3 regions of the Enterobacter sp. C3_dUdeg genome follow, and region 3 is predicted to be linked to each of the others. Evidence: predicted binding sites of a transcription regulator. Region 3 holds the regulator's gene; each other region holds the start of a gene.
What was found. The regulator Fur, encoded in region 3, represses iron uptake genes when iron is present. The targets are predictions, from matches to a motif close to ATAATAATGAGAACNACTATCAA.
Positions count from the first base shown of each region.

Region 1: zupT (zinc transporter ZupT) is a predicted target of Fur. The motif match lies at 7,496-7,518, and genes of this name have one in related genera.
Region 2: exbB (tol-pal system-associated acyl-CoA thioesterase) is a predicted target of Fur. The motif match lies at 5,738-5,760, and genes of this name have one in related genera.

Region 1 is NZ_BAAKFX010000009.1:125,469-136,317, forward strand. It holds gene parE (DNA topoisomerase IV subunit B) at 1-230, opposite strand, end outside; gene yqiA (esterase YqiA) at 259-840, opposite strand; gene cpdA (3',5'-cyclic-AMP phosphodiesterase) at 840-1,667, opposite strand; gene AC27FC_RS18100 (DUF1249 family protein) at 1,695-2,117, opposite strand; gene nudF (ADP-ribose diphosphatase) at 2,114-2,746, opposite strand; gene tolC (outer membrane channel protein TolC) at 2,951-4,429, shown strand; gene AC27FC_RS18115 (DUF1190 family protein) at 4,622-5,290, shown strand; gene AC27FC_RS18120 (glutathionylspermidine synthase family protein) at 5,293-6,453, shown strand; gene ygiD (4,5-DOPA-extradiol-dioxygenase) at 6,546-7,334, opposite strand; gene zupT (zinc transporter ZupT) at 7,531-8,304, shown strand; gene ribB (3,4-dihydroxy-2-butanone-4-phosphate synthase) at 8,337-8,990, opposite strand; FMN riboswitch at 9,097-9,247, opposite strand; gene ubiK (ubiquinone biosynthesis accessory factor UbiK) at 9,367-9,663, shown strand; gene hldE (bifunctional D-glycero-beta-D-manno-heptose-7-phosphate kinase/D-glycero-beta-D-manno-heptose 1-phosphate adenylyltransferase HldE) at 9,739-10,849, opposite strand, start outside.
Region 2 is NZ_BAAKFX010000009.1:93,666-104,514, reverse strand. It holds gene AC27FC_RS18005 (YgiQ family radical SAM protein) at 1-271, shown strand, start outside; gene dkgA (2,5-didehydrogluconate reductase DkgA) at 355-1,182, opposite strand; gene yqhD (alcohol dehydrogenase) at 1,288-2,451, opposite strand; gene AC27FC_RS17990 (AraC family transcriptional regulator) at 2,647-3,546, shown strand; gene yghB (DedA family general envelope maintenance protein YghB) at 3,580-4,239, opposite strand; gene metC (cystathionine beta-lyase) at 4,383-5,570, opposite strand; gene exbB (tol-pal system-associated acyl-CoA thioesterase) at 5,822-6,553, shown strand; gene exbD (TonB system transport protein ExbD) at 6,558-6,983, shown strand; gene AC27FC_RS17965 (cytoplasmic protein) at 7,026-7,475, opposite strand; gene AC27FC_RS17960 (hypothetical protein) at 7,477-7,881, opposite strand; gene AC27FC_RS17955 (ESA_00282 family adhesion-associated protein) at 7,985-8,488, shown strand; gene AC27FC_RS17950 (TIGR00645 family protein) at 8,570-9,058, shown strand; gene AC27FC_RS17945 (methyl-accepting chemotaxis protein) at 9,404-10,849, shown strand, end outside.
Region 3 is NZ_BAAKFX010000002.1:36,710-47,558, forward strand. It holds gene speF (ornithine decarboxylase SpeF) at 1-2,189, shown strand, start outside; gene potE (putrescine-ornithine antiporter) at 2,186-3,499, shown strand; gene pgm (phosphoglucomutase (alpha-D-glucose-1,6-bisphosphate-dependent)) at 3,643-5,283, opposite strand; gene seqA (replication initiation negative regulator SeqA) at 5,308-5,856, opposite strand; gene ybfF (esterase) at 6,040-6,813, shown strand; gene ybfE (LexA regulated protein) at 6,942-7,229, shown strand; gene fldA (flavodoxin FldA) at 7,385-7,915, shown strand; gene fur (ferric iron uptake transcriptional regulator) at 8,206-8,652, shown strand; gene chiQ (ChiQ/YbfN family lipoprotein) at 8,793-9,119, opposite strand; gene chiP (chitoporin ChiP) at 9,167-10,564, opposite strand.

The sequences.
Region 1 (10,849 bases), on a different contig from region 3:
TCCACCGGCATGCCGCGCCCGTCGTCGATGACTTCCAGCGACTGATCGGCGTGCAGAATGACGTCAACGCGTTTGGCATGGCCCGCCAGCGCTTCGTCCACACTGTTATCAATAACTTCCTGGCCCAGATGGTTTGGGCGCGTCGTATCGGTGTACATCCCCGGGCGGCGGCGAACCGGCTCAAGCCCGGTGAGGACCTCAATGGCATCAGCGTTATAGGTTTGCGTCATGATTTAAACTAGCAATTCGCATTGATTGTCAGTGGCTGTGCAGTCCAAGAAAATCGACAATCTGGGTGAAATGATTCTCAAAGCCCGTGAAAGCATGGTTTCCGCCCTCTTCTATAGTCTGGCGGCAGGAGGCGTAATACGCCACTGCCTGGCGGTAATCCAGCACTTCATCACCCGTCTGTTGCAGCAGCCAGATGAGATCCGGTGCCTCAAGCGGGTCGACCTGCATAACTTTGAGATCGTAAATATGGCGTGACTCTAGCACATATTGCTGCCCGGTGTAGGGGTTCTCGTTTTCGCCAAGAAAGTCCCTCAGCAGCTCAAATGGCCGTACCGCCGGATTAACCACAACGGCGGGCAGCATGAAGCATTGTGAGAGCCAGGTGGCGTAGTACCCGCCCAGGGATGAACCGACCACACCGAAGGTTTCGCCGCCGTGCGCAAGCACAATAGATTCCAGCATCTCCGCGGCCTCTGCCGGGTAAGGCGGCAGCTGCGGGATAATCATCTCAACGTCGGGGTGATGCTCGCTCAGCCACTGGCGAAACTGTGTCGCTTTTGCAGAGCGCGGCGAGCTGTTGAATCCGTGCAGATAAAGGAGCGTAGACATCAATAGCCTTCTGAAGCGGTATCCGGGCGGAATTTTGCACCGGTCAAACGGCAGACTTCCGTGGTCAGCGTGCCGTCGGCATGCAGTTCCAGCCAGCGCCAGCCTGGCGCGATGGTATCCAGCGTAAAGTTGGCGCAGTGCGGCTTAAACTGAACGCAGGTCGACGGCGTCGCCAGCATGCGGCGTCCGTTCCAGTCGAGATCCTGTTCCTGATGAATATGTCCACACAGCAGATTTTTCACCCGTGGGAATTTCGCCAGCACGCGATCCAGCGCTGCGGAGTTGCGCAGGCTGTGCTGATCGAGCCAGCTGCAGCCCGCCGGCAGAGGATGATGATGAAGCAACAGCAGCGTGTGACGTTCAGGTTCAGCAGCCAGTTTGGTCTCAAGCCAGTCGAGCTGAAACTCGCTTAACTCACCGTGCGGGACGCCAAACACCTGGCTATCGAGCAGCAGGATCTGCCACTGTTCACCCGCAAAAACACATTTCGCCGGAGAAATCCCCGCATCCTGGAGAGAACTGTACATGGCGGGCTGGAAGTCATGGTTTCCCGGCAGCCAGACGCAAGGCACGCTAAAGCTCGCGATGCCTTCAGCAAAATGCTGGTAGGCCGCGGAGGACTGATCCTGCGCCAGATCGCCCGTTGCGACAATCAGATCGCATGCACGGTTTTCAGCGTGAATGGCGCTAAGTACCGCCTGATAACTCTCCCAGGTGTTGACCCCCAGTAGCGTTTCATGCTTTTCGGCAAAAAGGTGGGTATCGGTGATTTGTAATATCCTGACTGGCGCCCCACCAGCAACAGTCAGGTTCAACAGGCTTTCCAAATGGTGTCCTTAGGTAGGTTTATGACGCTAACAAACCGGAATCGCCATTGCTCCATGTGCTAAACAATATCTTAGCCAGTCGGCTAAAAACTGGTTAATTTGATGCTTTTCGTCGCGTTGATGCAACTTTTTATTCGGGTAATCATACCGCGCCTTGAAGCGAAAGATCTGCTGGCTTGAACACACTTCAGCGACCATCGCGTCGTGATAGAGGCGCACCGTCATCGACGGCAGGCTCCAGTAGCTAATGCTGGGTGCCGTTTGCTCAATCTCCACCAGCGTAGTGTAGCGCGTTGATTCTGTTATCGTTAACCGATACTGCGCGTTGCTCACCTGATAGCTTACCGTTTCGCCGGGTGCGTCGTTTCGCGGCAGCAGGCGGCGCAATTGTGCGAAATTGGTTTCGCACAGGCGCATCATTTCTGGGAAGTCAGGCGTATAGCGCTTCATTTTTTCCACTCGTTTCGTAATGTCTGATAATGCAGCTGCAGCCATTGCAGGGCGATGACAGACGCTGCGTTGTCGATTTTCCCCTCTTCTACCCACTGATAAGCCTGTTCCCGGCTCACCACATGAACCCGAATATCTTCGTTTTCATCTGCCAGACCGTGGATCCCTTCCGCCGTCGTGGCGTCCACTTCGCCCACCATTATGGACAAGCGCTCGCTGGTACCGCCCGGGCTTGCCAGATAGCTCAGCACCGGTTTTGTACGGCCCACCACCAGTCCGGCCTCTTCCAGCGCCTCGCGACGGGCGACGTCTTCAACAGACTCACCTTCTTCGATCATCCCGGCCACCATCTCCAGCAGCCACGGGCTCTCACTGACGTCATAAGCGGCGATGCGGATCTGCTCCACCAGCACAACTTCGTCACGCACTGGGTCAAAGGGTAGCAAGACTGCCGCATGCCCGCGCTCAAAAATTTCGCGTCTGATTTCGCCGCTCATTTCCCCGTTAAACAGGCGATGCCTGAAACGGTAAAGATCCATTGAAAAAAAACCGCTATAAAGCGTTTCTCGTGCAATAATTTCTACATCGTTTTTGGCGAATGTCACGGGCAACTTTTCTGGTTTTTGCATGAGTCGAGTCCTGGTAGCAATGGTGATGAAATTGTGAATTTCAAGGCTGTTTGGCTGCCGTTTGTAAGGCTATATGGTAGATTGGTGCAAATTACCGCCAGATGGCACGTTACGCCAACCTTTTGGTATGGAAGATTCTGTTAGAATCGGCAATTATTTTTTAATTAGATCAGCGCTAATACTGCTTCACAACAAGGAATGCAAATGAAGAAATTGCTCCCCATCCTTATCGGCCTGAGCCTGACGGGCTTCAGTGCAATGAGCCAGGCGGAAAACCTGTTACAGGTCTACCAGCAGGCACGTCTGGGCAACCCTGATTTACGTAAATCAGCGGCCGATCGTGATGCTGCGTTTGAAAAGATTAACGAAGCGCGTAGCCCCTTGCTGCCACAGTTAGGTTTAGGTGCAGATTATACCTACAGCAACGGTTTCCGCGACGCTAACGGCGTAAACTCCAATGCTACCAGCGCCTCACTGCAATTGACACAGACGCTGTTTGATATGTCCAAATGGCGCGCCCTGACCCTGCAGGAAAAGAGCGCGGGTATCCAGGATGTGACCTATCAGACCGACCAGCAGACGCTGATCCTAAACACCGCCACGGCGTACTTCAACGTGCTGAGCGCGATTGACGCACTCTCCTACACCGAAGCGCAGAAACAGGCGATTTACCGCCAGTTAGATCAAACTACCCAGCGTTTCAACGTGGGCCTGGTCGCGATCACCGACGTGCAGAACGCCCGTTCACAGTACGACACCGTGCTGGCTAACGAAGTGACCGCGCGTAACAACCTCGACAACGCGCTGGAATCCCTGCGTCAGGTCACCGGGAATTACTATCCTGAGCTGGCGTCGCTGAACGTGGACAGCTTTAAAACGGATAAACCGCAGGCCGTTAACGCCCTGCTGAAAGAGGCGGAAAACCGCAACCTGAGTTTGCTGCAGGCGCGTCTGAGCCAGGACCTGGCCCGCGAGCAAATTCGTCAGGCGCAGGACGGCCATCTGCCAACCCTGAGCCTGAGCGCGTCTACCGGTGTCTCTGATACGTCCTATAGCGGCTCTAAAACCAATACGTCCCAGTATGACGACAGCAATATGGGTCAGAATAAAGTGGGTCTGAGCTTCTCCCTGCCACTGTATCAGGGCGGTCAGGTCAACTCTCAGGTGAAACAGGCGCAGTACAACTTTGTTGGCGCGAGCGAGCAGCTGGAAAGCGCCCACCGCAACGTGGTGCAGACCGTACGTTCCTCCTTCAACAACGTGAACGCCTCGATCAGCAGCATCAACGCCTATAAACAGGCCGTTGTGTCTGCGCAGAGCTCTCTGGATGCGATGGAAGCGGGCTACTCGGTCGGTACACGTACTATCGTGGACGTGCTCGACGCGACCACCACGCTGTACAACGCGAAACAGCAGCTCTCAAGCGCGCGTTACCAGTACCTGATTAACCAGCTGAACATCAAACAGGCTTTGGGTACGCTGAACGAGCAAGACCTGCAGATGCTGAACAGCGCGCTGGGCAAACCGGTCTCCACCTCTCCGGACAGCGTTGCGCCGGAGAACCCGGAGCAGGTTGCCGCGGTTGATAACTTCAACGCTAACAGTAGCACCCCTGCGGCACAGCCGGCCGCTGCGCGTACCACTACATCCGCCAGCAAAGGCAATAATCCGTTCCGTAACTAAGAGTGTTATCAGGCCCACTGCGGCCTGATGCCCTCCACCCCGCCCCTCTCCCACAGGGAAAGGGGCGCATCTGAATCACATCCGAACGTAAGCCAACGTAAAGATCCCCCTGATTCCGCCCCTCTTCGCTTCATTTTCAACCACTCATCCTCTATCCTGAGCGTTATTACCACTGGGTCCTGGAAGACAAACATGAAACGGACAAAATCCATAAATCACGCTTCGTTCCGCAAGAGCTGGAACGCGCGTCACCTCACCCCTGTTGCGCTGGCGGTCACGGCTGTCTTTATGCTGGCAGGCTGTGAGAAAAATGACGAAACGGTTTCGCTGTATCAAAACGCAGACGACTGCTCCGCCGCAACCGGCAAAGCCGCCGAATGTAAAACGGCTTACACCAGCGCTCTGAAAGAAGCGGAACGTACTGCGCCGAAATATGCCTCACGCGAAGACTGCGTGGCGGAGTTTGGTGAAGGTCAGTGCCAGCAGGCACCGGCTCAGGCAGGCACCGCACCTGAAAATCAGGCGCAGGCTCAGTCCAGCGGCAGCTTCTGGATGCCGCTGATGGCAGGCTACATGATGGGTCGTCTGATGGGCGGCGGTGCGGGCTACCAGCAGCAGCCGCTGTTTAGCTCGAAAAACCCGGCCAGCCCGGCTTACGGTCAATATACCGATGCCAGCGGCAAAGGCTACGGCGCAGCGACCCCTGGCCGCACCGTGAACGTTCCGAAAACGGCGATGGCGCCGAAGCCTGCGACCACCAGCACCATCACCCGCGGCGGGTTTGGTGAATCTGTGGCGAAGCAGACCAGCATGCAGCGTAGTGCGACAGGCACCTCCTCTACTCGCTCAATGGGCGGCTGATCATGGAACGAGTCAGTATCACCGAGCGCCCGGACTGGCGCGAAAAAGCCACCGAGTACGGTTTTAACTTCCACACCATGTACGGCGAGCCGTACTGGTGTGAAGACGCCTATTACAAGCTCACGCTGGCTCAGGTGGAAAAACTGGAAGAGGTGACGGCCGAGCTGCACCAGATGTGCCTGAAGGTCGTGGAAAAGGTCATCGACAGCGACGAGCTGATGGCAAAGTTCCGCATTCCGAAGCACACATGGGGCTTTGTGCGCCAGTCGTGGAAAACGAATCAGCCTTCGCTTTACTCTCGCCTGGATCTGGCGTGGGACGGCAAAGGTGAACCGAAGCTTCTGGAAAACAACGCCGATACGCCAACCTCTCTGTATGAAGCGGCGTTCTTCCAGTGGATCTGGCTGGAAGACCAGGCCAATGCCGGAAACCTGCCGGAAGGCAGCGACCAGTTTAACAGCCTGCAGGAAAAGCTGATTGAGCGTTTTGCCGAGCTGCGTGAACAGCATGGCTTTAACCTGCTCCATCTCGCCTGCTGCCGCGACACGGAAGAAGACCGTGGCACGGTTCAATATCTGCAGGACTGCGCCGCCGAAGCGGAAGTGGCGACCGAGTTCCTCTATATCGAGGATATCGGCTTGGGTGAAAAAGGTCAGTTTACGGATATGCAGGACCAGGTGATAAGCAACCTGTTCAAGCTCTACCCGTGGGAATACATGCTGCGCGAGATGTTCTCCACCAAGCTGGAAGATGCTGGCGTACGCTGGCTGGAGCCGGCCTGGAAGAGCATCATCTCTAACAAAGCCCTGCTGCCGATGCTCTGGGAGATGTTCCCGAACCACCCGAACCTGCTGCCAGCCTATTTTGCGGAAGATGATTACCCGCAAATGGAAAAATACGTTGTTAAGCCGATCTTCTCCCGCGAAGGCGCAAACGTCTCGATTATCGAAAACGGCAAGACGCTGGAAGCGGTTGAAGGGCCATACGGCGAAGAAGGGATGATCGTCCAGGAGTTCTATCAACTCCCGAAATTTGGCGACAGTTATACCCTGATTGGCAGCTGGCTCATCAACGATCAACCGGCCGGGATTGGCATTCGCGAAGATCGCGCGCTGATCACGCAGGATCTGTCACGGTTTTATCCGCACATTTTTGTCGAATAGGCCGCAGCCTGATGCCCTCACCCCGCCCCTCTCCCACAGGGAGAGGGTGCAAACACTAAAAACGGCAACCTGAGGTTGCCGTTTTGCTTTTATTATCCCACCTGCACCGACAGCATACTCAGACTGCCCATCTCAATACCGTCGACCGGGATCGTCACCGGTTCCTGACCATCCCACGCGCCAAGAACGTACAGCAGCGGCAGGAAGTGTTCCGGCGTCGGGTTAGAGAGCGAACCGCCATCATGATCCAGATAGTTCACCAGCGGATGCTCCTCAAGCGGGCCTTGCCAGGTCAGGTTCGCTTTGACGTAGTCGTTAAAAGAGGTTGCCCACGGGTACGGCGTGTTCTCACCGTGCCAGCGTGCGGTACGCAGGTTATGCACCACGTTGCCGCTCGCCACCAGCATGATGCCTTCATCACGCAGGGTTGCCAGCTTACGCCCCATCTCCAGATGCCAGGCCGCCGGTTTAGTGCTGTCGATGCTCAACTGCACCATCGGGATATCCGCGTCAGGATACATTTTAATCAGCACTCCCCAGGAGCCATGGTCAAAGCCCCAGGCTTCTTTATCCAGCGTCACAGGGACAGGTGCCAGCAACTCTACCAGCTTTTGCGCCAGCTCAGGCGAGCCGGGGGCCGGATAATGCGTGTTGTACAGTGCCTGCGGGAAGCCGCCAAAATCATGAATGGTTTTTGGCGCTTCCATGGCGGTCACGCCCGTCCCACGGGTAAACCAGTGTGCAGACACCACCACGATCGCTTTCGGACGCGGCAACGTCTCGCCAAGATGACGCCAGGCGCGGGTATAGACGTTGTCTTCCAGAACGTTCATTGGGCTACCGTGGCCTAAAAACAGGGCTGGCATACGGGAAGAAGTCATGGTGATATCCTTACAGAAGGTGTCAATTTAATGGTGCTACATTACGCGCAATCCGGCAAAGATGAACGCAGATAAGCGTGAAGATCATCATCAGGAAATTTGAATGTAAGGAATGTGTAAAGCCGGGTTTTCACCCTCGCTTTGCCAGAAATGAATCATTTATATTAATGAGAATGATTATCATAAGGAGCAATGCATGTCAGTCCCCCTGATCCTGACCATACTGGCGGGCGCCGCGACCTTCATCGGTGCGCTCCTCGGCGTGCTCGGCCAAAAGCCCTCTAACCGCGTACTGGCCTTTTCACTGGGCTTTGCTGCCGGGATCATGCTGCTCATCTCCCTGATGGAGATGCTGCCTGCCGCGCTGGGCACGGAAGGCATGTCTCCGCTGCTGGGCTACGGCATGTTTGTCTTTGGCCTGCTGGGATACTTTGCCCTCGATCGGATGCTACCGCACGCGCATCCGCAGGATTTAATGCAGAAAAACGTGACGCCCATGCCGCGCAATATCAAGCGTACCGCCGTGCTGTTAACGCTTGGCATCAGCCTGCACAACTTCCCGGAAGGGGTCGCTACCTACGTGACGGCCAGCAGCAATCTTGAGATGGGCTTTGGCATCGCACTGGCGGTCGCCTTACACAATATTCCTGAAGGACTGGCCGTCGCCGGACCCGTGTATGCCGCAACGGGATCGAAACGCACCGCGGTGTTCTGGGCGGGCATTTCCGGGATGGCCGAAATCCTTGGCGGCGTACTGGCCTGGCTGATCCTTGGTAGCCTGGTCTCTCCGGTAGTGATGGCGGCGATTATGGCCGCGGTAGCCGGGATCATGGTTGCGCTTTCGGTGGATGAACTGATGCCGCTGGCGAAGGAGATCGATCCTAACAACAACCCCAGCTATGGCGTGCTGTGCGGAATGTCGGTGATGGGATTAAGTCTGGTTCTGCTGCAGACCGCAGGAATCGGGTAAAAAAACGCCGGGATATCCCGGCGTTTTTATTTTCAGCTGGCTTTGCGCTCGTGCGCCTGGCGATACTCAACCAGATCTTCAATCGTGACCACCGGCATGTTGTGCAGGCGGGCAAAGGTAATGCATTCCGGCGCGCGCGCCATGGTGCCGTCATCGTTGGTCAGTTCGCACAGCACGCCAGCAGGTTTGAAGCCAGCCAGCGTCACCAGGTCGATCGTCGCTTCGGTGTGACCACCGCGGGTCAACACGCCGCCCGCCTGCGCACGCAGTGGGAAGACGTGGCCTGGACGGTGCAGATCGGATGGCTTCGCACCATCAGCAATCGCTGCACGTACGGTGGTCAGACGGTCAGCCGCAGACACACCTGTGGTCACGCCATGCGCCGCTTCAATGGTCACGGTAAAACCGGTACCAAAGGCGCTGGTGTTGTTTTCGACCATCATCGGCAGATCGAGCTGCTTACGACGATCTTCATTAATACACAGGCATACGATGCCGCTGCCGTGACGGATGGTCAGCGCCATCTGTTCAACGGTCATGTTTTCGGCGGCGAAAATCATGTCGCCTTCGTTTTCACGGTTTTCATCGTCAAGCACCATCACACCGCGGCCTTCGCGCAGTGCATCCAGTGCATGTTCAACACGTTGAGTTGAAGTGCCAAAAGAGGAAAGTAGCGTCTGATTCATGGTAAAAAAACCTCATTAACATTATGGTTACCAGAATCAGGGCAGTCTTAGGAGCGCCGTATAAGCGGCAAAAAGATAACGTGAGCGGGCCCATGCCCGACTTGATCGTTACTCTCTCCCATCCGGACTCTAACCGTCGGCCCCGGAATTACACCGGATCTGCTGACCTTTGAGTATTCACCCAAAGCGCTCGCGGGCTTTCAGCGTCACGCTGATTTACCGCCGGTGGGGAATTTCGCCCCGCCCTGAGAATAAGCGAGATAACTATAACGCTATTGATTATCCTGGGCAATGCATAAGCATCAAACAATTTTGTTTACCCCGGGCATGACGCGCTACAATGGACACTAACACTTTTCCATCAAGGGAAACGCCAATGATTGACCCGAAAAAAATTGAGCAGATCGCGCGTCAGGTTCATGAATCTATGCCAAAAGGCATTCGTGAATTTGGTGATGACGTAGAAAAGAAAATCCGCCAGACGCTCCAGGCGCAGTTGGTTCGCCTTGATTTAGTCAGCCGCGAAGAGTTTGACGTGCAGACCCAGGTTCTGCTGCGCACCCGCGAGAAGCTGGCGCTGCTGGAACAGCGTCTGAGCGAGCTGGAAAACCGCCATGCGCCGGAAGAAGTGAAGCCGGCACCGGCCATTCCACCGGTGGATGACCAGGAGTAAGTGCGGCCTGATGCCCTCACCCCAGCCCTCTCCCACAGGGAGAGGGAGAAAAAAACGGGCCAGCTGGCCCGTTTTTTACTGACTGTCTTTCTGGATCTTCTTGATGATGTTGGTGGTTGAGCACCCGTCCTCAAAGTTGAGCACCATCACCTCGCCGCCGTTGGCCCAGACCTCTTCGCTACCCGCGATTTGCTCCGGCTTGTAATCCCCACCTTTTACCAGCAGGTCCGGCAGAATGCCGGCAATCAGGCGCTGCGGGGTATCTTCTTCAAACGACACCACCCAGTCCACCGCTTCCAGCGCGCCGAGCACAATCATGCGCTGCTCGAGCGGGTTCACCGGACGCGTTTCGCCCTTCAGGCGTTTCGTCGATGCATCGCTGTTAACCGCCACAATCAGGCGATCGCCCAGCTTGCGCGCGTTCGCCAGATACGAAACGTGGCCCGCGTGCAGAATGTCGAACACGCCGTTGGTCATCACCACTTTTTCACCACGCTTGCGCGCGGCGGCGACGGCCACCTTCAGCTCGTCTTCGGTCATGACGCCAAAACCGGTATCCGCACGACCGCGCACCGCGTTTTCCAGCTCGATTGGCGAAACGGTTGAGGTCCCGAGTTTACCGACGACCACGCCCGCCGCGGCGTTAGCGAAGTAGCACGCCTCTTCCAGCGAGTTTCCTGCTGCCAGCGTCGCCGCCAGCACGCCGATCACCGTATCACCGGCACCGGTCACGTCGTACACTTCCTGCGCCTGGGTTGGCATATGCAGCGGCGCTTTGCCCGGCTGCAGCAGCGTCATCCCCTGCTCGGAGCGGGTCACCAGCAGCGCGGACAGCTCGAAATCGGCAATGATCTTCATGCCGCGCTCAACCAGTTCGTCCTCGGTTTTGCATTTGCCCGCCACCGCTTCAAACTCGGAGAGGTTTGGCGTCAGCAGCGTCGCGCCGCGATAGCGCTCAAAATCGGTCCCTTTCGGGTCGATCAGCACCGGCACGTTGGCTTTACGCGCCAGCTGAATCATCGTTTGCACGCTCGCCAGCGCGCCTTTGGCGTAGTCGGACAGCACCAGCGCGCCGATATTGCCCAGCGCCTGGTTGATACGCTCGTGCAGCGGCTCAGGATCAACGCCTTCGAACCCTTCTTCAAAGTCGAGGCGGATCAGCTGCTGGTTGCGCGACAGCACGCGC
Region 2 (10,849 bases), on a different contig from region 3:
TAAACAGCGCCGTCTGCATAAAGCGCTGCTGCGCTACCACGATCCGAAAAACTGGCCGCTGATCCGTCAGGCGCTGGAAGAGATGGGTAAAAAACACCTGATCGGCTCGCGCCGCGACTGCCTGGTACCGGCCCCGACGCTGGATGAGATGCGCGAAGCGCGTCGCCAGAACCGCAATACGCGCCCGGCGCTGACCAAGCACACGCCGATTGTGCATCAGCGTTCGAACGGTAATTCGAGTGTGAAGAAGCCCGTGAAGCGCAAAGCGTAAATAAAAAACCCCGGCGAGCCGGGGTTTTTATGTCGACACGTAGGCCGGGTAAGGCGAAGCCGCCACCCGGCTTTTTTACGCGATTACCCGCCAAACTGGTCCGGGTCCGGGCCTAAACGTTTACCCTTATCCAGCTTCGCAATCTCACCCAGCTCGTCTTTGTCCAGACGGAAATCCCAGACGTCGAAGTTCTCGGCGATGCGCGATGGCGTGACCGATTTCGGGATGACCACCAGGCCGTTGTCCAGATGCCAGCGAATGACGATTTGCGCTGGGGTTTTACCGTATTTATCCGCCAGCTCACGGATAATCTTTTGATCAAACACCCCTTCGCCGCCCTGCGCCAGCGGGCTCCAGGACTCGGTCTGGATTTTATGCGTAGCGTTCCAGGCGTGTAGCTGGCGCTGCTGCATCAGCGGGTGCAGCTCGATCTGGTTAATCACTGGCGCAACGCCCGTCTCGTCAATCAGCCGCTGCAGGTGATGAACCTGGAAATTACAGACGCCGATGCTTTTCACCAGCCCCTCTTTCTGCAGTTCAATCATCCCTTTCCAGGCGTCAACGTAGTGATCGATAGCCGGAACCGGCCAGTGCATCAGCCAGAGATCGACGAAATCGAGCTGGAGTTTCTCCAGGCTCTCCTCCAGCGCTTCGCGGGGACGTTTTTGATCGTCGTTCCACAGTTTCGTGGTGATGAATAACTCATCGCGGGGGACGCCAGCGCTGGCCAGTGCCTTACCCACGCCGTCCTCGTTTTTATATGCGGCGGCGGTATCAATGGACCGATAGCCGACTTCCAGGGCTTTATGAATGGCGGAGACGACCTCGTCGTTACCGGCTTTCCATACACCTAGCCCCAACTGGGGCATCACGTTGCCGTCCTGCAGCTTGATTACGGTTTGGTTTGCCATTTTTCCTCCTTCAGGTGCGCATCGCCGGAGGGTTCCTCCGGCGATGGGTTGTGCATTAAGTCTGGACGAAATGTCAAAAAACGAAAGTCGGGAGGGCAAAAACGCTTAGCGTGCCGCTTCGTAGATGCGACGGCTCACGTCGAGCGTAATATCGCCGTGCTCGCCCAGGTGGGTCATGCCGTGTTCTTCGAGTTTTGCCAGCAGGGCAGGGATGGAGCTGCCGTCCAGGCCGTAGCCAGACAGACGCGTTGGCACGCCCAGACTTTCAAAGAAGCTGCGGGTTGCTTCGATGGCGGCATCAATACGCGCATCGTCAGAACCCTCGGTGATGTTCCACACGCGTTCAGCGTACTGCAGCAGTTTGGCACGCTTGGTATCCCGTTTTTCGTTCCACAGCGCAGGCAGCACAACGGCCAGCGTCTGAGCGTGGTCCAGACCGTGCATCGCCGTCAGCTCGTGGCCCAGCATATGGGTTGCCCAGTCCTGCGGCACGCCAGCCCCGATCAGGCCGTTCAGCGCCTGCGTTGCCGCCCACATGACGTTGGCACGAACGTCGTAGTTTTCCGGCTCTTTCAGCGCTTTTGGACCTTCTTCGACGAGCGTCAGCAGAATGCCTTCCGCGAATCGATCCTGAATTTTGGCATCTACCGGATACGTGACGTACTGCTCAACGGTATGAACAAAGGCATCGACCACGCCGTTCGCCACCTGACGCGCAGGCAGGGTGTAGGTGTAAACCGGATCCAGGATCGCGAACACAGGCTGAACGTGTTCGTTCATAAAGGCCTGTTTGTCGCCGGTCGTTTTACGGGAGATCACCGCGCCCTTGTTGGATTCAGAGCCGGTGGCCGGCAGGGTCAGCACGGAGCCCATCGGGATGGCGCTTTTAATGTCGCTGCCGCGGGTTTCCAGAATGTGCCACGGATCGATGCCGTCAGCGTAGTGCGCTGCCGCCGCGATGAACTTGGTGCCGTCCAGCACGGAGCCGCCGCCGACGGCCAGCAGGAAGGTGATATTTTCTTCGCGGGCAATTTTCACCGCGTTCATTAGCGTTTCGTAAGACGGATTTGGCTCGATGCCGCCGAACTCACGCACGTCCAGACCGTCCAGGGCGCTGTAAACCTGATCCAGCACGCCGGTTTTTTTCACGCTGCCGCCACCGTAGGTGATCAGTACGCGGGCGTCAGCGGGGATCTGCGCGCGCAGATCGGCGATAGCATCTTTACCAAACAGAATGCGGGTTGGGGTGTGAAGATTAAAGTTGTTCATTGCTCGTTCCCTTTAGTGGGTGAAAAACCGTGGTGGCGCAGAGGGCGACCTGATGCTGCACATTGTGGCCGTCCGGGGCTATCCTCTCAATGCACATTCCTGCCGATGTCTTGCCCATTTCTACAGAGCGCTGGAGAAAGCGCGGAAAAGCACGCACACTGTCAACGTCGGAAACCGTACCCGGAGTAACGTAATATGAACCGTGAAGCGATCTGCCATCAGCTCACTGCGCAGATTAAAAGACTGATAGATAAAGAAAATGGCGTCAGCGATCTGCTTCCTGACATTCGCCTGCTCTACGGCACGCAGCCCGGGACGCGCACGCCGGTCATGTACCAGCCGGGCATCGTTTTTCTCTTCTCGGGCCATAAAATTGGCTATATCAACGAGCGCGTGTTCCGCTACGACACCAATGAATATCTGCTCCTGACGGTACCTTTACCCTTCGAATGTGAAACCTTCGCGACAGAAGCCGTTCCGCTGGCCGGTATTCGCGTCAACGTCGATATTCTTCAGCTGCAGGAGCTGCTGATGGAGATTGGCGAAGATGAGTTCTTCCAGCCGTCTATGGCATCGAGCGGGATTAACTCGGCGACGCTGTCGGAAGATATCCTCTGCGCCATTGAGCGTCTGCTGGACGTGATGGAAAGGCCGCTGGACGCGCGTATTCTGGGCAAACAGATCGTCCGCGAAATTCTCTACCATGTGCTGCTGGGTCCGGGCGGCGGGGCGTTACTGGCTCTGGTGAGCCGACAGACCCACTTCAGCCTGATAAGCCGCGTGCTCAAGCGTATCGAAAGCCAGTACACGGAAAACCTCAGCGTCGACCAGCTGGCGGCGGAAGCGAACATGAGCGTCTCGGCGTTTCATCATAACTTCAAGTCGGTGACCAGCACCTCGCCGCTGCAGTACCTTAAAACCTACCGGCTGCATAAGGCGCGGATGCTGATGATCCACGACGGCATGAAGGCCAGCGCGGCGGCAATGCGGGTGGGTTACGAAAGCGCGTCGCAGTTCAGTCGGGAGTTTAAGCGCTATTTTGGCGTTACGCCGGGAGAAGATGCATCACGCATCCGAACCATGCAGGGAGCTTAAGCTTTTTCCTCTCTCCCCTATGGGGAGAGGGGATCACGCGCTGCAGTACTTCTTCTTAATCACCACCGCGATGGTTCCCACCAGGCCTGCCACCAGCAGGAACATCGGCAGCACCATCAGGAAGGTCATCACCTGATCTTCATGGTGTTTCACAAAGGGGATCATATTCAGCGCATAGCCGAGCGTGGTGACCACACCCACCCACAGCAGAGCGCTCAGCCAGTTGAAGAACTGGAAGCGGCGGTTTGACAGACCGGAAATGCCCGCCATCGTTGGCAGAAGCGTGCGAACAAACGCGAGGAAACGCCCCGCCAGCAGGGCCAGCAGGCCATGCCTGTCGAACATGCAGGTCGCACGCTGATGATATTTATGCGGTAACTGCGCCAGCCAGCCTTTTACGACGCGGGTATTCCCAAGCCAGCGGCCCTGCAGATAGCTCAGCCAGCAGCCCAGGCTGGCTGCGGAGGTGAGAATAACCATTGTTGGCGTGAAGTCCATGACGCCTTTCCCGATTAACGCCCCGGCAAGTAAAAGCAGGCTGTCACCGGGTAAAAACGAGGCTGGCAGTAATCCATTTTCCAGAAAAAGAGTTGCGAACATCACGAGGTAAACGATACCAACGATGTGAGGATCCGCCAGCGCGGCAAAGTCGTGATGCCAAAGCGCCGCGATAATATCTTGAATAACAGCCATGGACTTTCCTGTGGAACAGCAGATATAGCGCTATTGTACTCCCTTATTCGCCCGTCGGGTTTGATCCCGGGCGCAACTCATGCAGACTTTTCTCATTGCCGTGTCCACAAAAGCGTCCAGAGAGTACATTTTCAGCCAGCACTCTACACGATACGCTCGAACCCTGCTGCTAAATCGGCAATCAGATCGTCAACATTTTCTAAACCGATATGCAGTCGAATCAGGGTACCGCTGAAGTCCACTTCACCGCCGGGACGCAGAGCCGCAACCTGTTCCGGCTGATTAGGCAGGATCAGGGATTCAAAACCGCCCCAGGAGTAGGCCATGCTGAAGAGGGTAAAATTATCCAGATAGCTCGCCAGCTCGTCGTTATTCAGCCGCTTTTTCAGTACGAACGAGAACAAACCGCTGCTGCCCGTAAAATCACGCTGCCAGAATTCGTGGCCTTTACTGCCCGGTAGCGCGGGATGATTCACGCGCTCAACCTGCGGATGCTGCGCCAGCCATTCGGCCACCTTCAGGCTGCTTTCATGGTGCTGACGCAGGCGAACGCCCAGCGTGCGGAGTCCGCGGCTGGTCATGTAGGCCGTATCTGCATCCACCATCTGGCCCATCAGGTAGGCATTTTCACGCAGCTGATCCCAGCAGCGCGCGTTGGAAACCGCGGTGCCAATCATGCCGTCAGAGTGGCCTATCAGGTATTTCGTCGCCGCCTGAATCGAGATATCAATGTCGAACTCCAGGGCTTTAAACAGCACGCCCGCCGCCCAGGTGTTGTCGATCATCACGATCGCCTCTGGCGCTTTGCTGCGCACGGCCTTCACGATAGCCGGTACGTCGTGAACTTCCATGGTGAGCGATCCCGGAGATTCCAGGAACACAATGCGCGTGTTTGGCTGAATAAGTTCGGCAATGCCTTCACCGATCAGCGGGTCGAACCAGCCGGTCGTTACGCCGAGCTTGCTGAGGATTTTGGTGCAGAAGTCCTGGCTGGGCTCGTAGGCGGTGTTGGTCATCAGGATATGGTCGCCCTGTTCCACAAACGCCAGAATGGTGTTGGCGACCGCCGCCGCCCCGCACGGGAACAGCGCGCAGCCCGCGCCGCCTTCCAGCTCGCACATCGCTTCCTGAAGAGAGAAATGGGTCAGCGTGCCGCGACGGCCATAAAACAGCCCGCCTTTCGCGCGGTTACGCGTGGCGATTTTTTTCTCCTCTACGGTATCAAACACCAGCGAGGAGGCTCGTTGAATCACGCTGTTGACCGATCCCTGCGTATATTTTTTGCTGCGTCCTGCCTGTACCAGCGTGGTATCAAGATGCTTCTTTGTCATGTTCGCTAACCCTGTTTTTATACGTCTGGACGTCCAGACTACCACGATTGGAAAAAACTGCACCCCGGGGCTTATCGAATAAGCAGAAAATATTAGCAAAAATTTGCATAAGAAATTTTTACTGCGTAAGCGCAAGGAAAGTGAACGAAAATTACGGCACCATGCAAATACTAATGAGAACTACTATCAATTCGACGACGTTTTGATATTATTACGCTCAGATTTTGTGATTTGCGTCCTGGAGATACAGAGTGGGTAATAATTTGATGCAGACGGATCTCTCCGTTTGGGGCATGTATCAGCATGCTGACATCGTGGTTAAGATTGTGATGATCGGCCTGATTCTGGCGTCCGTTGTCACCTGGGCTATCTTCTTCAGCAAAAGCGCCGAGCTGCTTTCGCAGAAGCGTCGCCTTAAGCGGGAACAGCAGCAGCTGGCTGAAGCCCGCTCTCTGGATCAGGCTTCAGATATGACCTCATCCTTCCACGCGAAAAGCCTGACCACCCTGTTAGTGAACGAAGCGCAGAACGAGCTGGAACTCTCCGCTGGCAGTGAAGATAACGAAGGGATCAAAGAACGTACCGGTTTCCGCCTGGAGCGTCGCGTTGCGGCCGTTGGCCGACACATGGGACGCGGCAATGGCTATCTGGCGACCATCGGCGCGATCTCACCGTTCATCGGTCTTTTCGGAACGGTCTGGGGCATCATGAACAGCTTTATCGGTATCGCGCAGACCCAAACCACCAACCTGGCGGTCGTGGCGCCGGGTATCGCAGAAGCGCTGCTGGCGACGGCAATCGGTCTGGTCGCCGCTATCCCGGCGGTGGTTATCTACAACATCTTCGCACGCATGATTGGCAGCTACAAAGCCACGCTGGGTGATGTTGCCGCGCAGGTTCTGCTGCTGCAAAGCCGCGATCTCGACCTGAACGCCAGCTCGGTTAAGCCGGTGCACGCGGCGTCTAAACTGCGCGCAGGTTAAGAGTATGGCGATGCGTCTAAACGAAAATCTGGACGATAACGGCGAAATGCATGAAATCAACGTGACGCCGTTTATCGACGTCATGCTGGTTCTGCTGATTATCTTCATGGTGGCCGCGCCGCTGGCGACGGTGGATGTGAAGGTGAATCTGCCCGCCTCTTCCAGCCAGCCCCAGCCGCGCCCGGAGAAGCCTATCTACCTGTCGGTGAAAGCGGATAAATCAATGTTCCTCGGGAACGACCCGGTGACGGCCGACTCGGTCATCCCGGCGCTGGAGCAGCTTACGGGCGGTAAGAAAGACACCACGGTCTTCTTCCGCGCGGATAAAACCGTTGATTATGAAACCATGATGAAGGTAATGGACACGCTGCATCAGGCGGGTTACCTGAAGATTGGACTGGTCGGCGAAGAGAAAGCGGCCTCGAAGTGATAAAGAAGCTGGCGAAAGCCGGCTTTTTTTATGCCTGTCGGCTTAAGCGTTTTTATTATCCGTCGGTGCGGTAGAAGGGATTGCCAGCGCGTCCTCATCAAGCGCCACGCAGGTGACGTTTGAGGTACGGTACTCACCGTCGGACAGCTTGCGCGTCAGACGCAGGGTGGAGATTTCTCTGGCAAGCAGATACTGATAATTGGCCTCAAGACGTCCCAGAAGCTTCTCTTTCAGCTCGGGACGCTGCTCTATGATGGCGTTCATCACGGCACCGTAAATCTCTTCTTTGACCTGTAGCGGATAAATTTCACGGCGATTCTGCCACTTCAGACGAACCAGCGTCGCCGGGATCGATACCAGGTCTTGCGTAATACGCGTCATCTCGTCATTTTTTGTGTTTCTTAGCGCGTCGAGATTTTGCTTTAAGATAAATTCATCACTTTTTTTATCATCTAAAGTCAAATAAACGTCGTTGTTTTTAACTTCTTTCACGTTAATCTTCCCCCAGGCTATAAAAGATTGGGTTGTTTTTTTCGCGCGTAATTAAATTAAGCCAAATTTCATTGCCCGCTTCATTAATTTCTTCGGTTTTCTCGGCCATTATTTGACTTAGTTTCTGGGCATCTATTTCACCCTCGGCCTGCAGGTCATTCAGCAGGTGGACAAAGGCTTCAATTTTTATGGCGCGAAATAAGCGGTCTTTTATATGGCGATCGTGCTCTTCCAGCAACATATTTCGGGATTTGCCAGTTCGGGAAACACCAATTAATATATCGGGCTCGAAATCAGAGAGCTTTCTTTTCCCCTGAGTGAAACTGGCCTCTTTTTCTGCTTCCGTCGGTTGCTGTTCCACAGGCGTAATGTGGTACTTAGCCGGGACGAGATAGTCGGGCAGCATTTTTAATTTCCTTTATTTTCAACAGGGTGGGGTTGGTAAAGGCGTGAGATTCGTTGACAATATCATGAGGCAAATTTAAAATCAAAAAAAATGGAGCCTACCCATGAACAGCATCTTTTTTACGGTCATCACATTACTATTACTGACCGCTGGTGTGCTTTTATTGATGCAGGAGTTCAATAAAACGAAAGTGTCGAAAGACACCAGTGAACCCCCGCAACCTGAACTGATGACAAAAGAGGAAGGGGAAGACCATTTCTCTGTATTGATGAACTCCGTTACGCCTGTCTGGTACTGGCGGGTGAACCACGAATATATTGACTTTTTACACGCGACAATTAAGCGCATGAAAATGTCGGAAATTAATGACACGCCTGGACTGTTTGAGGCACAGCGTCGCTGTAGCGATCTGAATTCAGCAGTCTATAAATATTATGACAATATTAAAAAGCGCTGTCTTAACGGCGAGAAGGTCTCTTATTCCGATCTGGACGTATTAAATTTGCGTCAGTGTTTTCGCGAGTTCAGCTTGGAAGCCTATCCTGAACTGGTGGCGCTTGTCTGGCCGGAGTACGCACGTCCCGAGGTTAACCCAGACAACGTCTAAGTGACGTACCGTTGAGTTATTGCAAACAGCCAGCGCCGTTGAGATATACTGGGCGCTGGTTTCTTTTGCAAACAGGACTTTATGGAACGCTTTTTTGAAAATGCCATGTATGCCTCCCGCTGGATACTGGCCCCCGTCTATTTTGGCCTCTCGCTGGCACTTATCGCACTGACGATTAAGTTCTTTCAGGAAATCTGGCATGTTCTGCCGAACATTTTTTCTATTGCCGAAGCGGATTTGATTCTGGTTCTGCTGTCGCTGGTGGACATGACCCTGGTGGGCGGGCTGCTGGTGATGGTGATGTTCTCCGGCTACGAGAATTTTGTCTCCCAGCTCGATATCGACGAGCGTAAAGAGAAGCTCAGCTGGCTGGGCAAAATGGATGCTTCGTCGCTGAAGAATAAAGTGGCCGCGTCGATTGTGGCGATCTCTTCTATCCACCTGTTGCGCGTTTTTATGGACGCGAAGAACGTGCCGGATAACAAACTGATGTGGTACGTCATCATCCACCTGACGTTTGTGCTGTCTGCGTTTGTGATGGGGTATCTGGATAAGATCAGTAAGAAATAAAGTACACCTTACCCCTCACCCTAACCCTCTCCCCAAAGGGGCGAGGGGACCGCTCGGTGCGGCCTTTCTCCCTCTCCCTGTGGGAGAGGGCCGGGGTGAGGGCATCAGACCGCACTATTTATCCGACGACGCCTGCCACAGATTCAAAGCGCTTTCCCACTCTGCACTTATCACATCACAAATTGCATCACTAAGCGTGGGCCTAATGATTAACGGCAGCTGTGTGACCAGTGAAGCCACGCTAATTAAAAATGATCACAAAACGTTATAATTTCCCTCTTTCCTGCCGATAACGAGAGTAGTACTCGCCTCTGGGCGAACTCACCCTCACGGCAAGGAAGACTTATGAATATGCTCCGTAATTTCACGATCCGTTTCGTCATGCTGACGATTCTCGGGATCTTTTGTTTAATGTGGGCGGGCGTTGGGTTGTACAGCACCTGGTCCCTTTCTCGCGTATCGGATGGCAATGAAGTCGATCGCCAGCTGGTTAAACAGATGACGGTACTCAGCCAGGGTAACGATCAATATTTCCGCTTTGTGACCCGTCTGAGCCGCGCAATGGAAGTCAAAGCCGCAGGCGGCACGCCGGATCTGTCCTCCGCCCAACAGGCGCTGGATAACATGGGCAAGAAACTGGCCGAGATGAAAGCGATCTCCCCAGGCCCGATGGACGAGCAGGTCTCTTCCCGGGTGATCGGCTCCTGGCAGGCGCTGCTCGAACAGGGCGTCACGCCGCAAATGCAGCAGGCGAAGCAGGGGGCTCTGGAGGGGTATCGCCAGCAGGCCAACAACGTCACGCCACCGCTGAGCCGCGCGTTCGGTGCGGCCGCTGAGGCGTTCAACAATGCCGCCGCGAAGTCGCTCGACAGCACCCGCGTGGTGGTGGACGGCCTGACAAGCATGACCCGCACGGTGATTATCGTCGCCACGATTATCGGCCTGCTGATCCTGCTCTTCACCGACCGTTACCTGGTGGCGATGCTGGTCAAACCGCTGGCTCGCATTCGCCAGCAGTTCCGCCAGATTGCCCAGGGCGATCTCAGCCAGCCCATTGAGCCGTTCGGCCGCAACTGCGTGGGGCAGCTGGTGCCGCTGCTGAGCGCGATGCAGGACAGCCTGCGCGAAGCGGTCAGTACGATTCGCTCCGGCAGTGAAAATATCTGGCGCGGTGCGACGGAAATCTCCAGCGGTAACAACGACCTCTCTTCCCGTACCGAAGAGCAGGCGGCTGCGCTGGAAGAGACGGCAGCCAGCATGGAACAGCTGACCGCCACGGTGAAACTGAACGCGGAAAGCGCGCGTCAGGCCAGCCAGCTGGCTGATGTGGCCTCAACTACCGCCAGCCGCGGCGGCTCGCTGGTGGAAGAGGTGGTGACCACAATGAGCGGTATTTCGGAAAGCTCGAAGAAAATTGCTGAAATCACCAACGTGATCAACAGCATTGCCTTCCAGACCAATATTCTGGCACTCAATGCGGCGGTTGAAGCGGCGCGTGCCGGCGAACAGGGGCGTGGTTTCGCCGTGGTGGCAGGTGAAGTTCGTAACCTGGCAAGCCGCAGCGCCAACGCGGCTAAAGAGATTGAGGGGCTGATTACCGATTCCGTTTCCCGCGTAGAGCAGGGGGCGCAGCTGGTGAGCGACACCGGCACCACCATGGATGCGATTTTGCGCGACGTGACGGAAGTGACGACCATCATGAAGCAAATCGCTTCCGCCTCTGAGGAGCAAAGCAAGGGTATTTCGCAGGTCGGGATTGCCATTACCCAGATGGACGGCGTGACCCAGCAA
Region 3 (10,849 bases):
TAAAAATCGCAGCCAGCCGTGCATGTCCGGATTGCTTTACTACCCAGCGTGAACTGGTAGATGTCCGCGCCTCTGATTATATTGATGTTGCCGCCATTGTTCTGGCGGTCACGGATATTGCCAGCGGTATCCTGGACGAAATAGAAGCCACCGGTTTTGGCATTCCTGTTTTTGTCGCGACGCACAAAGAAGAGTTCATCCCGGCAGACTATTTATCGCGCATTCATGGCGTATTTGAGTATTCAGACACCAGCAACGACTTTTATGGACGCCAGCTGGAAGCGGCCGCCCAGAAGTATGAAACCCAGCTGCGCCCGCCGTTTTTCCGCGCCCTTGTCGACTATGTGAAGCAGGGCAATAGCGCGTTTGACTGCCCGGGGCATCAGGGTGGTCAGTTCTTCCGCCGCCATCCAGCCGGTAATCAGTTTGTCGATTTCTTTGGTGAGACGCTTTTCCGCTCCGACCTGTGTAACGCCGACGTGGCGATGGGCGATCTGCTGATCCACGAAGGCGCACCGTGCATCGCCCAGCAGCATGCTGCAAAAGTCTTTAATGCTGATAAGACCTACTTCGTGCTGAATGGCACCTCGTCATCCAACAAAGTGGTGCTTAACGCCCTGCTCACCCCGGGCGACCTGGTACTATTCGACCGTAACAACCACAAATCCAACCATCACGGTGCCCTCCTCCAGGCTGGCGCAACGCCGGTCTATCTGGAAACCGCGCGCAACCCGTACGGCTTTATTGGCGGCATTGACGCCCACTGCTTTGAAGAAAGTTATCTGCGCGAGCTGGTGGCAGAGGTGGCGCCAGGCCGTGCACGCGATGCGCGTCCGTTCCGCCTGGCGGTGATCCAGCTGGGTACCTACGATGGCACCATCTATAACGCTCGTCAGGTGGTGGATAAGATTGGACACCTGTGTGATTACATCCTGTTTGACTCGGCCTGGGTGGGTTACGAGCAATTTATTCCGATGATGGCCGACTGCTCTCCGCTGCTGCTGGAGCTGAACGAAAACGATCCGGGGATCCTGGTCACCCAGTCCGTACATAAGCAGCAGGCCGGCTTCTCGCAGACCTCGCAAATTCATAAGAAAGACAGCCATATCAAAGGGCAACAGCGCTATGTCCCGCATAAGCGCCTGAATAATGCCTTTATGATGCACGCCTCCACCAGCCCGTTTTATCCGCTGTTCGCTGCGCTGGACATCAACGCCCGTATGCACGAAGGCCAGAGTGGCCGCAACATGTGGATGGATTGCGTGGTGAACGGTATCGAAGCGCGCAAGCTGATCCTGGAGAACTGCCGGTATCTGCGCCCCTTCGTGCCGGAAACGGTGGATGGCCTCCCGTGGGAAAGCTGGGACACGGCGAAAATTGCGACCGATCTGCGCTTCTTCCACTTCGTACCGGGTGAAAACTGGCACGCTTTTGAAGGCTACGCTGAGCATCAGTATTTTATCGACCCGTGCAAGCTCCTGCTGACCACGCCGGGTATTAACGCCCGCACCGGGGAGTATGACGACTTCGGCGTGCCCGCCACTATCCTCGCCAACTTCCTGCGTGAAAACGGCATCGTGCCGGAAAAATGCGATCTCAACTCGATCCTGTTCCTGCTCACGCCTGCGGAAGATATGGGCAAACTGCAGCAGCTGGTGGCGCAGCTGGTGCGCTTCGAAAAACTGCTCGAGAGCGATGTTCCGCTGAAAGACGTCCTGCCTTCTCTCTACAAACAACATCCGGAACGTTACGCGGATTACACCCTGCGCCAGATCTGCCAGGAAATGCATGACCTGTACGCCCGCCACAACGTGAAACAGCTGCAGAAAGAGATGTTCCGCAAGTCTCACTTCCCACGCGTGATGATGAACCCGCAGGACGCGAACTACGCCTATCTGCGCGGTGAAGTTGAACTGGTCTCCCTGCGCGACGCGGAAGGCCGCATCGCCGCCGAAGGCGCGCTCCCTTATCCGCCAGGGGTGCTGTGCGTTGTCCCAGGGGAAGTCTGGGGCGGTTCCGTGCTGCGCTACTTTGCCGCGCTGGAAGAAGGCATCAATCTGCTGCCGGGCTTCGCGCCGGAGCTGCAGGGTGTGTACGTCGAGGAGTGTGAGGGTCGCAAGCAGGTTCGCTGTAACGTCATCAAACAACCCGCCGCTCAGCCCGCGCTGCTGAAAGGAGAGAAATTATGAGTAAGTCCAATAAGATGGGCGTGGTGCAGCTGACCATCCTAACCATGGTGAACATGATGGGCTCCGGGATTATCATGCTGCCTACCAAACTGGCAGAGGTGGGCACCATCTCTATCATCTCCTGGCTGGTGACGGCAGTCGGTTCAATGGCGCTGGCGTGGGCGTTTGCCAAGTGCGGAATGTTCAGCCGTAAGTCAGGCGGCATGGGCGGCTATGCCGAATACGCTTTTGGCAAGTCGGGCAACTTTATGGCCAACTATACCTACGGGGTGTCGCTGCTGATCGCCAACGTGGCGATTGCCATCTCCGCCGTGGGTTACGGTACGGAGCTGTTTGGCGCGACGCTCAGCCCGGTGCAAATTGGGCTGGCGACCATCGGCGTGCTGTGGATCTGTACCGTGGCTAACTTTGGCGGCGCGCGCATCACCGGGCAGCTCTCCAGCATCACCGTCTGGGGCGTGATTATCCCGGTTGTCGGCCTGTGCATCATCGGCTGGTTCTGGTTCAGCCCGACACTCTACGCCAACTCCTGGAACCCGCACCATGTGCCATTCTTTACCGCGGTCGGCTCTTCAATCGCCATGACGCTCTGGGCCTTCCTGGGTCTGGAATCCGCCTGTGCGAACGCGGAAGTGGTAGAGAATCCGGAGAAGAACGTGCCGATTGCGGTCCTCGGCGGCACGCTGGGCGCGGCGGTGATCTATATCGTCTCGACTAACGTGATTGCCGGGATTGTGCCAAACATGGATCTGGCAAACTCTACGGCGCCGTTCGGTCTGGCCTTCGCGCAGATGTTCACGCTTGAGGTCGGGAAAGTGATCATGGGGCTGATGGTGATGTCCTGCTGCGGTTCACTCCTCGGCTGGCAGTTCACCATCGCACAGGTCTTTAAATCCTCGGCTGATGAAGGTTACTTCCCAAAAATCTTCTCCCGCGTGACCAAAGCGGATGCGCCGGTGCAGGGCATGCTGGCGATTGTTATCTTCCAGAGCGGATTGTCGCTGATGACCATTAGCCCGTCGCTGAACAGCCAGTTCAACGTGCTGGTCAACCTGGCGGTGGTGACGAACATCATTCCGTATATCCTGTCGATGGCAGCGCTGGTGATCATTCAGAAGGTGGCGAAGGTGGATCCACGCAAAGCGCGTGCGGCCAATATCGTGGCGCTGATTGGGGCAATCTACAGCTTTTATGCGCTCTACTCATCCGGCCAGGAAGCGATGCTCTACGGGGCAATGGTGACCTTTATGGGCTGGACGCTGTACGGTCTGGTGTCACCGCGGTTTGAATTGAAGAATAAGCATAGCTAAAAAAAGCCCGGTGGCGCTAGCGCTTACCGGGCCTACGAGGTCAAAGCAAAACGGCAACCCAGGGGTTGCCGTTTTTAGTGTTTTCTCCCTCTCCCTGTGGGAGAGGGCCGGGGCGAGGGCATCAGCCCGCACCCATACCGCACTTACGCGTTTTTCAGCACTTCGCTGACAATCTCTACCGCCTCTTTCTCAATCTGCTGACGGTGCTCAGCGCCGAGGAAGCTTTCGCAATAGATTTTGTACGCATCTTCCGTACCGGACGGACGCGCGGCGAACCAGCCGTTCTCAGTCATCACTTTCAGACCACCAATGGATGCGCCGTTGCCCGGTGCAGCCGTCAGACGCGCGGTGATCGGATCGCCCGCCAGGGTGCTTGCGCTGACCATCTCCGGAGAGAGTTTGGACAGGGCCGCTTTCTGAGCTGACGTCGCGCTAGCCTGAATACGGTTATAGCTTGGTGCACCAAAGCGTGCCGCCAGGTCGTTGTAGTGTTCCTGCGGGTTCTTACCGGTGACCGCGGTGATCTCCGCCGCCAGCAGGCACATGATGATGCCGTCTTTATCGGTTGACCATGGCGTGCCGTCGAAACGCAGGAAAGATGCGCCCGCGCTCTCTTCACCGCCGAAGCCGAAGCTGCCGTCGTGCAGACCGTCAACGAACCATTTGAAGCCGACCGGCACTTCCACCAGCTTGCGGCCCAGCGCCTCGACCACGCGGTCAATCATCGCAGAGGAAACCAGCGTTTTACCGACGGCCACCTCTTTGCCCCACTGCGGGCGGTGCTGGAACAGATAGTTAATTGCAACAGCCAGATAGTGGTTCGGGTTCATCAGCCCGGCAGGGGTGACGATACCGTGACGGTCATAATCCGGGTCGTTAGCAAACGCCAGATCGAATTTATCACGCAGCGCCAGCAGGCCCGCCATCGCGCACTCGGATGAGCAGTCCATACGGATCGCGCCGTCTTTGTCCAGGTGCATAAAGCGGAAGGTCTGATCGACGTGATCGTTCACGATGGTCAGATCCAGCTTGTAGTGCTCGGCGATACGTTTCCAGTATTCGATACCGGAGCCGCCCAGCGGATCCACGCCCAGCTTCAGGCCGGCTTTCTGGATGGCCGCCATATCGACGATATCCGCCAGCCCTTCCACGAACGGCTGAACCAGATCCTGCTCTTTCACATGACCGGACGCCATGGCCGCATCCAGAGAAATACGCTTCACGCCTTTAAGATCGTCAGCCAGCAGCGCGTTCGCACGATCTTCCACCACTTTGGTGACGTTAGTGTCGGCCGGGCCACCGTTAGGCGGGTTGTATTTGATACCACCGTCTTCCGGCGGGTTGTGGGATGGCGTAATAACGATACCGTCCGCCAGAGCGCCACCTTTTTTGTTGTGCACCAGGATGGCATTAGAGACCGCAGGCGTTGGGGTGAAGCCATTGTTCTCCTGAACAATCACATCGACGCCGTTTGCCGCCAGCACTTCCACAACAGAGATGAACGCCGGTTCAGACAGGGCATGGGTATCTTTCCCCACGTAGCACGGACCGGTAACGCCGTTTTTAGCGCGCTCTTCCGCAATGGCCTGAGCAATGGCCAGAATGTGCGGTTCGTTAAAGCTGTGGCGCGCCGCGCTGCCGCGGTGACCAGATGTACCAAACTTCACTGCGTGTTCTGCGTTGCCCACGACCGGTTTCAGCACGTAATACTGCGCGGTCAGCTGAGCGACGTTAATCAAATCGCTTTGTTGTGCAGGTTGGCCTGCACGGCTGTGATTTGCCATTACCGGGTCCTTCTGATGCAAGGGTTAAATTGTACCGCAAACCTTTTCAATCAATTCCGCCGGGAACTGCATGGACTGCATGATGTGTTCAATCATGCTGCACTTGCGGCCCGTATTGGTATTGGTGATCACCCAGTACGGGGTGCCAGGAACATGTTTGGGTTTGGTTTGATTGCCATTTTGCAGCAGCGTCTGCTCGTCGCCCGCGAAATAGACGCGAGTACGGCCGTGAAGCGACTCGGTCGCTTCAGCAAACGCTTTGTTATCCAGTGAGTAAAGTGTAGACAGCACCAGCATAAAGCGGTTAACCGCCTTTTTCTGCTCCGCGTATTCATCGGAGAGCAGCAGCTCGCGCATCGCGCGCACTTTATCTTTTGCCGGCGTCACGACAGGTTTTGCTTGTGCAACAACGCTCGGCTGAGACACGACATCTTTGGTGACTGGGGTAGCAGGCTGTGAAGCGGCGGAAATTTTAAGCATGCGCCGTAAAATGTCGGACGCGCTCTCCCCGATATGCCGCGTCTGGCTGGCAATATACTGATAGAGTTCGTCATCAACTTCGATTGTTTTCATCTTAATCCAGTGCGATATCTTATCTGAATACAAGTCATTGGGATTATAAGGTCAAATCCCAACAGCGGATAGCGTCAAACCAGGTTGGCCGCAAAAGTCAGATTAAACTGGAACCTTGCAGCCGGGCGGCAGAATGGTCAACATGATACCCTAACCTGACATACGTAAAAAAAGAACTTTGCCATGAAATTGAATACCCGAGCGCAAACTGCACAATCGCCGAACAATAATTCTCCCATCGTACTGGTTCACGGGCTTTTTGGCAGCCTGGATAACCTGGGCGTGCTGGCGCGCGATCTGGTTACCGACCACGATATTTTACAGGTCGATATGCGCAATCATGGTCTTTCCGGGCGTTCCGACGAGATGACCTACGCGGCGATGGCGCAGGATCTGCTGGATACGCTGGATGCCCACGACCTGCAAAAGGTGACCCTCATCGGGCATTCAATGGGTGGCAAAGCGGTGATGGCCCTGACGGCACTGGCCCCGGACCGTATTAGCGGCCTGGTGGTGATTGACGTCGCGCCCGTGGATTATGACGTCCGCCGTCACGACGAGATTTTTGCCGCCATCAATGCGGTCACAGAAGCGGGTGTCGCTACGCGCCAACAGGCGGCTGCCGTCATGCGTGAGCATCTTGATGAAGAAGGCGTCGTGCAGTTCCTGCTGAAGTCATTTGTTGACGGCCAATGGCGTTTTAACGTGCCGGTGCTCTGGGAGCAATACAATAACATCGTGGGCTGGGAAACCGTCCCCGCCTGGCCACACCCTACTCTCTTTATTCGCGGCGGAAACTCACCTTACGTTACCGACGCGTACCGCGACACGCTGCTGGCCCAATTCCCGCAGGCTCGCGCCCACGTGATTGCCGGTGCCGGGCACTGGGTGCATGCGGAAAAACCGGATGCTGTGCTGCGCGCCATTCGCCGCTATCTTGCTGATACTGCAAATTGATTAAAAAGAAAGCGACTGGAAGGCTGCGGGCTTCCAGTCGTTGGCGTGCCGTTTTTGGTGATGTATGATGGCGCGCTTATCGCCCGGGCATTAGCAGGGCGGCGTGTTTCCCCCGAAGTCTCAGAATCATGGCCAAAGAACAAACGGACCGTACGACACTAGATCTGTTCGCGAATGAGCGTCGCCCGGGACGACCCAAGACGAATCCGCTTTCGCGCGATGAACAGCTGCGTATCAATAAACGCAACCAGCTTAAACGCGATAAAAATCGTGGGCTTAAGCGTGTCGAACTGAAGCTTAACGCCGACGCCGTCGATGCGCTGAACGAGCTGGCTGACGCGCGAAATATCAGCCGCAGCGAGCTCATTGAAGAGATGTTGCTCGTCCAGCTTGAGACGTTACGCAGCCAGGCATAAGTCTGAAAATCCCCTTTATCGCCCTTTTCATGTAGCACAGAGTGCAGTCCTGCGCGATAGCTGTTTCCGCAGGGTTGCCAGTTCTGCTATTATTGCCCTTATCCGTGGCCAAATTGCGCCACCATACTATTAAGTTTCAAGAGGTTATTTTACTCATGGCAATCATCGGCATTTTCTTTGGCAGTGATACCGGCAATACCGAAAATATCGCAAAAAACATTCAAAAACAGCTCGGTAAAGACGTTGCTGATGTGCATGACATCGCCAAGAGCAGCAAAGAAGATCTGGAAGGCTATGACATTCTGCTGCTGGGTATCCCAACCTGGTACTACGGTGAAGCCCAGTGCGACTGGGATGATTTCTTCCCGACGCTGGAAGAAGTGGACTTCAACGGTAAGCTGGTCGCCCTGTTTGGCTGTGGCGATCAGGAAGACTACGCCGAATACTTCTGTGACGCGCTGGGCACCATCCGCGATATCATTGAGCCGAACGGCGCGGTTATCGTAGGCCACTGGCCGACCGCCGGTTACCACTTCGAAGCGTCTAAAGGCCTGGCCGATGACGATCATTTCGTAGGCCTGGCCATCGACGAAGACCGTCAGCCAGAACTGACCGCAGAGCGCGTTGAGAAGTGGGTGAAGCAGATCCGTGAAGAACTGCACCTGGATGATATTCTGAACGCCTGATTTTATCGCGGCGCAACTGCGGTTGCGCCCATGCTCCAGGTCAAACCGATTAAATTAATCGCTACAATCTTTTAACTTTTTCGCCCAGACCTGTACAATGTCTCCCTGATAAAACGTGGTTTTCCATTGAGCAAGTTTGTTGGTGATACCACGTTTTTATAAGCATATTTTGCCTGAGACTTGCAGTTTTCATTTAGCCATGGCAGTTCTATAATGAGACGCATTATCCCGGGTGCATTTTCTGTCACTTCCTACAGAAGTGAATCGTTTAGCAACAGGACAGATTCCGCATGACTGACAACAATACCGCATTAAAGAAGGCTGGCCTGAAAGTTACGCTTCCTCGGTTAAAAATCCTTGAAGTGCTTCAGGGTCCAGACAATCACCATGTCAGTGCGGAAGACCTTTATAAACGTCTTATCGACATGGGTGAAGAGATTGGGCTGGCTACCGTCTATCGCGTGCTGAACCAGTTTGATGACGCAGGCATTGTTACCCGTCATAATTTCGAAGGCGGTAAATCTGTTTTCGAACTGACCCAGCAGCAGCACCACGATCACCTGATCTGCCTCGATTGTGGCAAGGTCATTGAATTCAGCGATGATTCCATCGAAGCGCGCCAGCGTGAAATCGCGGCGCGTCATGGCATCCGCCTGACGAACCACAGCCTGTACCTTTACGGTCACTGCGCTGAGGGCGATTGCCGCGAAGACGATCACGCGCACGACGCGAAATAATAAGATTCATACTCTGAGCCAGCCGCAAGGTTGGCTTTTTTTTTGCCTGGAAAAAGCCCGGTGGCACTGTGCTTACCGGGCCTACGGGCTATGACACCTTTGTAGGCCCGGTAAGCGCAGCGCCACCGGGCGTAAAGCACTTATTTATTGTTATTGCGTATCTCGTTCCAGATCTTATCGCAACGCTTCGCCACTTCCTGATCGTTACCGGTTTTACGCGCCTGGATGCAGGCCTGATAATCCATCACGCGGACGTTTTCCTGCGTCGCGAACTGCTCATGCGCTTTCTCTTTCTTCAGCACGTTCAGCACGCTCTGACAGGCTTGAATTTTCTCCGGCGATCCTTCCGCAGTATTTATGCAGGCGCTATACGCCTCCTTCAGACGGGAGTCCTCTTTCGGCGCCTGATTCTGAGCACACGCCACCAGCCCTGATGCCAGCAACGCGACGATTACAATTTTTTTCATCATGTGCAGTCTCCATGCCGGCGGGACTCAGCCCGCCGGTGCGTTCATCAGAAGATGGTGAATGGGGCAATAACCATGAATTTCACGTCACGCTCATCCTGGAAGATGTTGCCGTAACCGCCCGCATAGCTCGGGATATCGGAGTGGTTGTCATACTGGGTGAAGTGCAGTTTGAACATCGTGCCTTTCGCACGGCCATCCTGCAGGGTGTAGATAGCATCTAAGCTGTAGGAAGACTCTTTCAGGCGATAGTTGGGATCGTAGTATGCGTCCGGCGTGGCCATATCGGCAGGTTTTGCGTCCCAGGCGTAAGCGTAAGAAGCGCCCACCGCCCAGCCAGGCAGGTTCCAGTTTTTCAGGTCATACATTGCGCCGAAGAAGACCGCTTTCTCGCCGTCGGCGTTGAAGTCTGAGCGGTTATCCCACCAGATATCAAGACGACCGTTGGAGGAGGCGTAGGTCGGGGTCATACGCTGCAGGAAGTAGCCCTGCAGCCCTTCCGCCTTCACCCATGTGCCTTCCAGACGCAAATCAACCTGACCGACCTTGTAGCCGAAGGTTAACGCCTGCAGCCACGCGGTGCCGTCATAAATGTCGTTGACGCCACCGTTGCTGACTTTGTCGCGCGTACCGTAGAACTGGTAGCTGGTGCTCAGCGGGCTACCCGCGACATCGAATTTATAGCTGGCCTTAGCAAAGTACTGATCGACATAGCCCTGTGCCTGACCAAATGCCGCTTCTAGCACCAGATCGTTTTTGAAGTCGTACTTCGCGCCCAGCGAGTGCAGGTAATCGACTTTGGTTTTTTTATCGTTCTGGTAGAACTTGTCCATTTCGATGTGCCACGGTGCTTTGTACTCGTTGGTCCACATATAGGAGAAGCTCAACGCACCCGCATCACCGTAGTCAAAGTTCGCCCCGGCTTCGGCACCCTGATAGGTACCCGGCATAAAGCTCCAGTGCGGTGCTAACAGAGTCTGGCCAGTTGGCTGAATATAACCACCGCGCGCCCAAACCGGACCGTATTTAAATTTTGCAGCGGCTTTGTAAAGGCTGATACCGCTCTTATCCCCGGACCAGTCTTCTTTATAGGCTTTGTTGCTGGAGGAGAAGGCAATTTCGTTCGGGTGGGCGCTGTCGCCGTTTTCCGCCATTTCAATCGCGGTAAACGCAGCAATATCCAGACCGAACATATCCGCGGCATAGCCTGACTGGAAGTCCAGGTTGGCGTTCCAGGTGGAGTGAGAAAGGTTGGTTTTGTATTTGTCTTCGGTGACGTCTTTACGGTCACGTTCACGCTGCCAGTAATAAATACCGCCCGTGAGGGTAGAATCATCGATGAAGCCCACCGCTTTCGCCTCTGGTGTCACCACCAGACCCGACATTGCTGTCACACCGGCAATAGCCAGCGCCAGCGCACTACGTTTGCCACTGAACGTACGCATAGATTATTCCTCTTTGACGAATTAAAACGCCTGAAGCGGCGTAAATAAAAAAGACCAAATGGTCAGGGGTAGCTTTAAATACCCTCGAATTAACTACCGTCTTTAGGTTATTTTTCGCGTCGCGAATTATCAATGCTTTTTAGCGGACAAAAGTCAGGACTATGACGAAGTGCACATAATTGGTAGCGCTTTGTAACATTTGTGAGGAGGCGAGGAATGGCGGGGAATTATCAGGTATTTCAGTAGCTAGACGTGAGAATCCTTTCCTTTTTTATAACCTTTTTA